4 regions of the Bradyrhizobium sp. INPA03-11B genome follow, and region 2 is predicted to be linked to each of the others. Evidence: predicted binding sites of a transcription regulator. Region 2 holds the regulator's gene; each other region holds the start of a gene.
What was found. Region 2 encodes HrcA, which represses chaperone genes, less so after heat shock. Its sites were predicted from a motif close to GTTAGCACTCNCNNNNNGNGAGTGCTAAC; they were not measured.
Positions count from the first base shown of each region.

Region 1: the regulator HrcA is predicted to act here: its motif matches at 1,005-1,033, upstream of QMZ05_RS21880 (co-chaperone GroES).
Region 3: the regulator HrcA is predicted to act here: its motif matches at 940-968, upstream of QMZ05_RS15970 (co-chaperone GroES).
Region 4: the regulator HrcA is predicted to act here: its motif matches at 820-848, upstream of groES (co-chaperone GroES).

Region 1 is NZ_JASGSR010000052.1:10,755-12,955, forward strand. Features, by position in the region: gene QMZ05_RS21870 (hypothetical protein) at 1-117, shown strand, start outside; gene QMZ05_RS21875 (HipA domain-containing protein) at 144-590, shown strand; gene QMZ05_RS21880 (co-chaperone GroES) at 1,077-1,391, shown strand; gene groL (chaperonin GroEL) at 1,479-2,201, shown strand, end outside.
Region 2 is NZ_JASGSR010000034.1:19,579-21,779, reverse strand. Features, by position in the region: gene rph (ribonuclease PH) at 1-234, opposite strand, end outside; gene hrcA (heat-inducible transcriptional repressor HrcA) at 429-1,517, shown strand; gene grpE (nucleotide exchange factor GrpE) at 1,683-2,201, shown strand, end outside.
Region 3 is NZ_JASGSR010000032.1:26,142-28,342, forward strand. Features, by position in the region: gene QMZ05_RS15965 (hypothetical protein) at 226-744, opposite strand; gene QMZ05_RS15970 (co-chaperone GroES) at 1,063-1,359, shown strand; gene groL (chaperonin GroEL) at 1,662-2,201, shown strand, end outside.
Region 4 is NZ_JASGSR010000030.1:19,906-22,106, reverse strand. Features, by position in the region: gene groL (chaperonin GroEL) at 1-416, opposite strand, end outside; gene groES (co-chaperone GroES) at 462-776, opposite strand; gene QMZ05_RS15185 (usg protein) at 1,158-1,448, shown strand; gene QMZ05_RS15180 (cupin domain-containing protein) at 1,561-2,127, shown strand.

The DNA of each region.
Region 1 (2,201 bases), on a different contig from region 2:
TCCTATGGGCGTAGCATCGGCCGGATCCATCAGGAGGACTTCTGCCAGGCTACGGGGCGCATCCCATCGACAAAATACGAGTCCAATCCGGCGACCTGGCTGCGGGGCCGACCCTGAAGGACTGCTTTGATGTCCTTCGGACAATGCAGTCGGGCGCCTTCAACGCTGTCCGCTTCGTCGACTTTCTCGTCTTCAACGTTCTGTGCGGAAACGTTGACGCGCATTCAAAGAACTATTCGCTTCTCCTCCAAGCAAGCGGTGCCGTCTCGATGGCTCCGCTCTACGACGTGATGAACGGCGACATCTATCCGGACGTCACGCGAAATTTAGCCATGAAGATCGCGGGTAAGAATCGTGGGCACTACATCTACGCGCGCCACTGGAATCGCATGGCGGAGGAGAACCAGCTCTCCGCCGCGCAGGTGAGGCGCCGCGTCGGACAGTTGTCCCAGGCCGTCCTCGATGCGCTGCCGTCGGTCGTGGACGAGTTGAACGCATTGAAGAAATCCGCGGTCTATCAAGCAGATCTCCGACTACATCGCCGGATATTGCCGCAGCGTGCTGAGGAATCTGGAAACCGACGTCAGTAACGAGCCCGACCAGGATCCGGAGCCCGAGGCCGACGCCCGTCCTCCGGGTTTCTACTGATCGGGGCTCGATAAAGGGCAGGATCGCTTGCGCGCACGCCTCTGATCTGTCTCGTAAGGATCCTGTCATCCCGCCTCAATGCCTACGCGAGTTCGCCGGCGTGGACTGCGATCGGTGGAGACGTGCTCATGAGCGAAATGTGCCGCACACGACCGACTCGCCTCAAGCCAACGAGTTTAAGAACCTGCTGAAATTCAATGCCTCGGTCACAGCTTGGACCACGTGGTCCGCGGCTGGCGTCGAGATCGGCTAATGATCGTCAACACAACTGCCAGATCTGGTGGCGCAGCATCCGATCTTTTTCTGTTACGAACACTTGCCCCCGAAAAACCCTCTCCTATTTCAGTTCCGCCTTCGTTGGCACTCGTTAGCGTCGACTGCTAACAATTCAGAAATGATCAACCCGTATACACAGTTAGGAGGGCTGCATGAATTTCCGTCCACTTCACGACCGCGTCGTGGTCAAGCGCATCGACGCAGATGAGAAGACTGCTGGAGGTATTATTATACCAGATACAGCTAAAGAGAAGCCCTCACAGGGTGAAATCATCGCCGTTGGCCCGGGTGGCCGCGACGAAGCTGGCAAGCTGATCCCCATCGACCTCAAGGTCGGCGACCGCGTCCTGTTCGGCAAGTGGTCGGGCACCGAGGTCAAGATCGATGGCCAGGAGCTGTTGATCATGAAGGAGAGCGACATCATGGGCGTTCTCACCGACGTGTCTTCCAGCAAGAAGGCCGCCTAGTCCAACCGCTCGCACCACTCGCCCTGAGGAGCGCTTGCCGAGCGCCCCGCCAAGGGCGAGAAGACATCAAACTCAGGGAAATCAACCATGTCAGCCAAAGAAGTCAAATTCGGCGTAGACGCGCGCGACAAGATGCTGCGCGGCGTCGATATCCTCGCCAATGCGGTGAAGGTCACGCTCGGTCCGAAGGGCCGCAACGTGGTGCTCGAGAAGTCGTTCGGCGCTCCCCGCATCACCAAGGACGGCGTCACCGTCGCCAAGGAGATCGAGCTCGAGGACAAGTTCGAGAACATGGGCGCCCAGATGGTGCGCGAAGTCGCCTCCAAGTCCGCTGACGCGGCCGGCGACGGCACCACCACTGCGACCGTGCTGGCCGCAGCAATCGTGAAGGAAGGCGCCAAGTCGGTCGCCGCCGGCATGAACCCGATGGACCTGAAGCGCGGTATCGACCTCGCGGTCGAAGCCGTCGTTGCGGATCTCCAGAAGAACTCCAAGAAGGTCACCTCGAACGAGGAGATCGCCCAGGTCGGCACCATCTCCGCCAACGGCGATGCCGAAATCGGCAAGTTCCTCTCCGACGCCATGAAGAAGGTCGGCAACGAGGGCGTGATCACGGTTGAGGAAGCCAAGTCGCTCGAGACCGAACTCGACGTCGTCGAGGGCATGCAGTTCGACCGCGGCTACATCTCGCCCTACTTCGTCACCAACGCCGACAAGATGCGCGTTGAGATGGACGACGCCTATATCCTGATCAACGAGAAGAAGCTCTCCTCGCTGAACGAGCTGCTGCCGCTGCTCGAGGCCGTGGTG
Region 2 (2,201 bases):
GGCCTCGCGGCGGGTGCGTTCCAGGGTGGCGCGCGGCAGCATGCCGTATTCGGCGGTGACCCAGCCGCGGCCCTGGCCCTTCAGCCACGGCGGCAACCGCTCTTCCAGCGTTGCGGTCACCAGCACATGGGTGTCGCCGAACTTCACCATGCAGGAACCCTCGGCATATTTGACGACGCCGCGTTCCAGCGACACGGGGCGCAGTTCATCGGGCGCACGGCGGCTTGGCCGCATGAAATCCTCCAAAAATCCGACAGATATGGCTGGGCGTGCTTGTAGGAGGGGCAGGGGGCAGCGGCAAGGGTCTTGGCGAGGGTTTTGGCAAGGGTTTTCGGCTCCGGATTGGTCCGGTACCAGAAGGCCGAATGCACGCTTGTCACCGGCCCTCCGGATCGACAAATTAGGCAGTAATTGTGAGGGACTGGAGTGTGACTCACCACGATCCGATTGGCCTGATTGCCCCGCATGCCGGGCTCGCCCAGCTCAACGAGCGCTCGCGCGACATTTTTCGTCAAATCGTCGAAAGCTATCTCGCGACCGGCGAGCCGGTCGGCTCGCGCAACATCTCGCGCCTGATCGCATTACCGCTGTCGCCGGCCTCGGTCCGCAATGTGATGTCGGATCTCGAGCAGCTCGGCCTGATCTATGCGCCGCACACCTCGGCCGGCCGGTTGCCGACTGAGCTCGGCCTGCGTTTCTTCGTCGACGCCCTGATGCAGGTCGGCGACCTCACCGAGGCCGAACGCCAGTCGATCCAGACCCAGCTTGCCGCCGTCGGCCGTGCGCAATCCGTCGAGGCGGCGCTTGGCGAAGCGTTGACGCGGCTGTCTGGGCTGACCCGTGCCGCGGCTGTGGTGCTGACGCAGAAGTCGAATGCACGGCTGAAGCACATCGAATTCGTGCGGCTGGAGCCTGAGAAGGCGCTGGTCGTGCTGGTCGGCGAAGACGGCCAGGTCGAAAACCGCGTGCTGGCGCTGCCGCCGGGCGTTCCATCTTCGGCCCTGACCGAAGCCACCAATTTCCTCAATGCGCGGATCCGCGGCCGGACGCTGGCCGAAGCACGGCTCGAGCTCGAGACGGCATTGACGCAAAATCGCGCCGAGCTCGACCAGCTCACGCAAAAGGTCGTCGCGGCCGGCATCGCGAGCTGGTCCGGCGGCGAGAACGAGGACCGCCAGCTGATCGTGCGCGGTCACGCCAATCTGCTCGAGGACCTGCACGCGCTCGACGATCTCGAGCGGATCAAGTCGCTGTTCGACGATCTCGAGACCAAGCGCGGCGTGATCGACCTGCTCGGCCGCGCCGAGCGCGGTGAGGGCGTGCGGATATTCATCGGATCGGAGAACAAGCTGTTCTCGCTGTCGGGTTCCTCGACCATCATCGCGCCCTACGGTGACGCCCAGGGCCGGATCGTCGGCGTGCTCGGCGTGATCGGGCCGACGCGGCTGAACTATGCACGGGTGATCCCGACCGTCGATTATGCCGCGCGCATCGTCAGCAAGATGCTGGGCGGTTGACTGGTGCGGATTTCGCTTTCATTTGATGGGTTTCGTTCACCCCAACCGGAGATCCCTGTGCCCGAAACCGGTATGTTGCGCTTGATTTTCGCCGCCTAAAGCACGATATGCCGGGCAGCCAATCCCCAAGATTTGAACCGACGCGAGTTTTCGAGAAGGCAAGCCATGACCGATCCGAACCGGGCCAATGACAACACCGAGAATTCGGCGCCGACGGGTGAGCCCGTGGTCTCGAAGCCCTACATCATGCCTGACGATCCCGAGGTGGGGTCGGCCGAGGCGCTGACCAAGGAACTCGCCGAGGCGAAGGACCGCACGCTGCGCACGCTGGCCGAGATGGAGAACCTCCGTCAGCGCACCCGCCGCGAGGTTGCCGACGCCAAGACCTATGGCATCACCGGCTTCGCCCGCGACGTGCTCGATATCGCCGACAATCTGCAGCGCGCGCTCGACGCCGTGCCGGCCGAGACCAAGGAAGCCGCCGATCCCGGCCTGAAGGCGCTGATCGAAGGCGTCGAGCTGACCGAGCGTTCGCTGCTCAACGCGCTGGAGAAGAACGGCGTCAAGAAGTTCGATCCGATCGGCGAGAAGTTCGACCCGAACTTCCAGCAGGCGATGTTCGAGGTGCCTGACGCGTCGGTGCCGTCGGGCACGGTGGTCCAGGTGGTGCAGGCCGGCTACATG
Region 3 (2,201 bases), on a different contig from region 2:
TTCGCTCGCAATGACGGGCGGCCTTCCCTTCTCCCCTTGTGGGAGAAGGTGGCGCGCAGCGCCGGATGAGGGGTTCTATCCGCGAGCTCGGACTCAGAGAGGGTCACTCGTGGAGAGATACCCCTCACCCGAATTGCATCTGGCGATGCAATTCGACCTCTCCCACAAGGGGAGAGGTGTACTGCCGATGCGGCTCCAGGATGAACGGAAGGACCAGCCTCGCTCTTACGCCCGCGGGGCGCAGCGGACGTAGACCATGTTGCCGTAGCGGGTAGCGGCGTCCTTGTCGACGAAGCGGGTGATCAGGACCCTTCCGTCGAACGAGATGATCTCGCGGTCCTGCTCGCCGGGCACAGGTCCGGGCGGGCCGATATAGTTCTTGCCGCTCGGGGAACCCTTCAGCCGCAGTTCCTGCGGGGTGGCCTGGTCGGCCAGATGCATGATGACGCCGCCGTTCTGGCCGGCGCCGATGACGTAAGGCTGCTTGCACTGGCCGCGCGCGGCGGCCTCGGTGCGGGCGCGGTCGGCGGGATTCTGGAACGAGGCGAGACCCCAGCGGCCGACGATCTCGTCGGGGCGGATGCTCGCCGGCATTTCCGGGGCGACCCCCGGTTCGGAGGGCACCGGCTCGGGGTTCGACGACAACGACGGCAGGCTCATGCTGCCGCACGCCCCCAAGAGTGTCGTCAGCGCCGAAACGGCCGCGAACCGTGCGACCAATCGCGCGTTGAGTGACCTGATCATATGTATCCCCCGACAATGTCCCGGCCGCACCCGTCCTGCAGCCAAGCGTAAAACTTAAGACGGAGCAATGACGTCTGACAAAATTACGTCATCGCTACGATTTGGTTTCTGGTCCACCATCCTATATTGGCCTCACCAAGGCCTTAACCCGTTTGCTTGACAGAAACTGCGCCAAGCCATATTTCCCGGCCCGCAATTAGCACTCTCGCACCACGATTGCTAAATGCGCCGGGCGTCCTGCCCTGCGCCGACCGGGCCGGCATTCAACGCCGGTCTCGATGAACCGGACCTGAAACCGAGCCTCCAAGAGGGAACGTCATGGCTAAATCCACCTTCCGCCCACTGCATGACCGCGTCGTGGTCAAGCGTATCGATGCCGAGGAGAAGTCCAAGGGCGGCATCATCATTCCGGACTCGGCCAAGGAGAAGCCGTCGCAGGGCGAGATCGTCGCCGTTGGCCCGGGTGGCCGCGACGAGGCCGGCAAGCTGATCCCGATCGACCTCAAGGTCGGCGACCGCGTGCTGTTCGGCAAATGGTCGGGCACCGAGGTCAAGCTCGACAACCAGGAGCTCCTCATCATGAAGGAGTCCGACATCATGGGCGTGCTGGCGTAAGCCCACGAACTCCGAGGGCCGCCGCGTCTGCATGGCGACCTCTTCCCTTCTCCCCTTGTGGGAGAAGGTGGCGCGCAAGGCGCGCCGGATGAGGGGTCTCCATCCGCGGAGACAGACCCCTCACCCGTCCGCGATGCTCCCGCATCGCGTCCACCCTCTCCCACGCAAGTCGGGCCTGCCCGACTTGCGCAAAATCAAAATGCGCAACCGAGGTACACCTCGGTTGCGTGGAGAGGGGAAGCCCCCTCGGCGATGACAAACAGCAAACAACCGCCCCACACTTTTTCCAGGAGTTCAAATCAATGGCTGCCAAGGACGTAAAATTCGCCGGAGACGCCCGCGACCGCATGCTGCGCGGTGTCGACGTGCTCGCCAACGCCGTGAAGGTGACGCTCGGCCCGAAGGGCCGCAACGTCGTCATCGAGAAGAGCTTTGGCGCGCCCCGCATCACCAAGGACGGCGTCACCGTCGCCAAGGAGATCGAGCTCGACGACAAGTTCGAGAACATGGGCGCGCAGATGCTGCGCGAGGTCGCTTCCAAGACCAACGACACCGCCGGTGACGGCACCACCACCGCGACCGTGCTGGCCCAGGCCATCGTCCGTGAGGGCGCCAAGTCGGTCGCCGCCGGCATGAACCCGATGGACCTCAAGCGCGGCATCGACACCGCGGTCGCCGCCGTGATCAAGGACATCGAGAAGCGCGCCAAGCCGGTCGCCTCGTCCTCCGAGGTCGCGCAGGTCGGCACCATCTCGGCCAATGGCGACGCCGCGATCGGCAAGATGATCGCGCAGGCGATGCAGAAGGTCGGCAATGAGGGCGTCATCACCGTCGAGGAGAAC
Region 4 (2,201 bases), on a different contig from region 2:
GTGACCTTCTTCGAGTTCTTCTGGAGGTCCGCAACGACGGCTTCGACCGCGAGGTCGATACCGCGCTTCAGGTCCATCGGGTTCATGCCGGCGGCAACCGACTTGGCGCCTTCCTTCACGATCGCCTGGGCGAGCACGGTCGCCGTGGTGGTGCCGTCGCCGGCCGCGTCAGCGGACTTGGAGGCGACTTCGCGCACCATCTGGGCGCCCATGTTCTCGAACTTGTCCTCGAGCTCGATCTCCTTGGCGACGGTGACGCCGTCCTTGGTGATGCGGGGAGCGCCGAACGACTTCTCGAGCACCACGTTGCGGCCCTTCGGACCGAGGGTGACCTTCACCGCGTTGGCGAGAACGTCGACGCCGCGCAGCATCTTGTCGCGCGCCTCGACGGAGAATTTGACTTCTTTAGCTGCCATCTGAGTTTTTCCTTGAAAGATTTAACCTGGGAGGGAGGGAGGCGCTTAGGCCGCCTTCTTCTTGGAAGCGGGGACGTCGAGCACGCCCATGATGTCGCTTTCCTTCATGATCAGCAGGTCTTCGCCGTCGATCTTGACCTCGGTGCCCGACCACTTGCCGAACAGGACGCGGTCGCCGACCTTGACGTCGATGGGGATCAGCTTGCCAGCTTCGTCGCGGCCGCCCGGGCCAACGGCGATGACTTCACCCTGGGAGGGCTTTTCCTTGGCACTGTCCGGAATGATGATGCCGCCAGCGGTCTTCTCTTCGGCGTCGATACGCTTAACCACGACGCGGTCGTGAAGCGGACGGAATTTCATGCAGTCCTCCTAAACATTTGCGGATGCTGTAGATTTTTGGAGTTTTAGCAGTCCAGCCCAGCGAGTGCCAGACTGGTTGGGCAGGAGATAGGCCAAGCCTTTGCGGCGGGCAAGTGCCTCTAGCAGAAAAATTGGCACTCGTAAGTGTCGGCTGCCACGAGCATTTCGGCATCCTTAATGCCGCCCTGAAGGGCCGCCGGGCTATTAGCAGATGCGGTAAGCTGCTGCCAACGCTTGAAATTTCAACAACCTATTAAACATTTAGGCTTGAGATGAGTTAGTCGCGTGCGTCACATTTCTCTCATGTGAGCGCATCCATTGCCGGTGGTCCGGCGGGGAGGTCGGCCACCATGTGAATGCGCTCCGTCACAGGAGGTTGGCATGGTCTCGCGAGTTGGTGGGGTTGTTTCCGACGATTTCAGGAAGCAGTTGCTGGGGTATGGGCTGACGACGGCGCAAATCCTCTATCGGATGCCGGATCACCCCTCGTTGCTGCAGACCTATGTCTGGCAGAACTACGACCTGTTTCCGAAATTTCCGGCGCTGCAGGATTTCCTCGCCTTCTGGCAGCAGAAGCTCGAGGGCCCGCTGTTCTCGGTGACGGTGGCGCATTCCAAGCTGGTCAAGCCAGCCGAGCTGCGCGCCGTCGACGGCGTATTCCGGCTGCATTGATCCGCTGAGGGCGCAAGGCAAGGGGGCGAGGCGCGGCGATGCGCCTTTGCCCACCTCGCGCGGCGCGACTTGTGTTAGCCTCCGTCCGCCAGAAAAAGACGGGAGGCGAACAATGGCCAAGAAGACGGCATCGAGATCCGCAGCCAAGACCGCGGTGAAGAAGAAATGGACCGGGCTCGGCGCCGGTGCCAAGAAATCCTCTGCGCGCAAGACCATCAAGTCCAAGGGCCGCGTCTCGGCGGCGAAGAAGAGCGCGCCCAAGACAGCAACTAAGACAGCGGTGAAGGCACGGCCGAAGCAGCGCGTCGCCATCAGCCATCACCGCGAAGAGGATTTCAAGGCCGACGGCTTGCGCGCCTATGCCAAGTACCGCGACCTCGGCATCGCAGCCGCCTCGCATGGTCTCGCCCAGGCGCATGTGATCCGGCTGCAAGGACCATGCAATCCGGATGAAGTGTCGAAGCTGCACTTCCACGACGTCGAATTCCAGATGGTCTATGTGCTCAAGGGTTGGGTGAAGACCTACATGGAAGGCGAGGGCGAGACGCTGATGCAGGAAGGCAGCGCCTGGACCCAGCCGCCGCGCATCCGCCACATGATCCTGGACTATTCCGACGACGTTGAGCTGCTGGAAGTGATCCTGCCGGCCGAGTTCAAGACGGTGGAGTTGAAGGCGTAGTCCCTCCTTCGTCATTCCGGGGCGGCGCATAGCGCCGAGCCCGGAATCCATTCTTCCGCGAAGCCTGCGGCCTG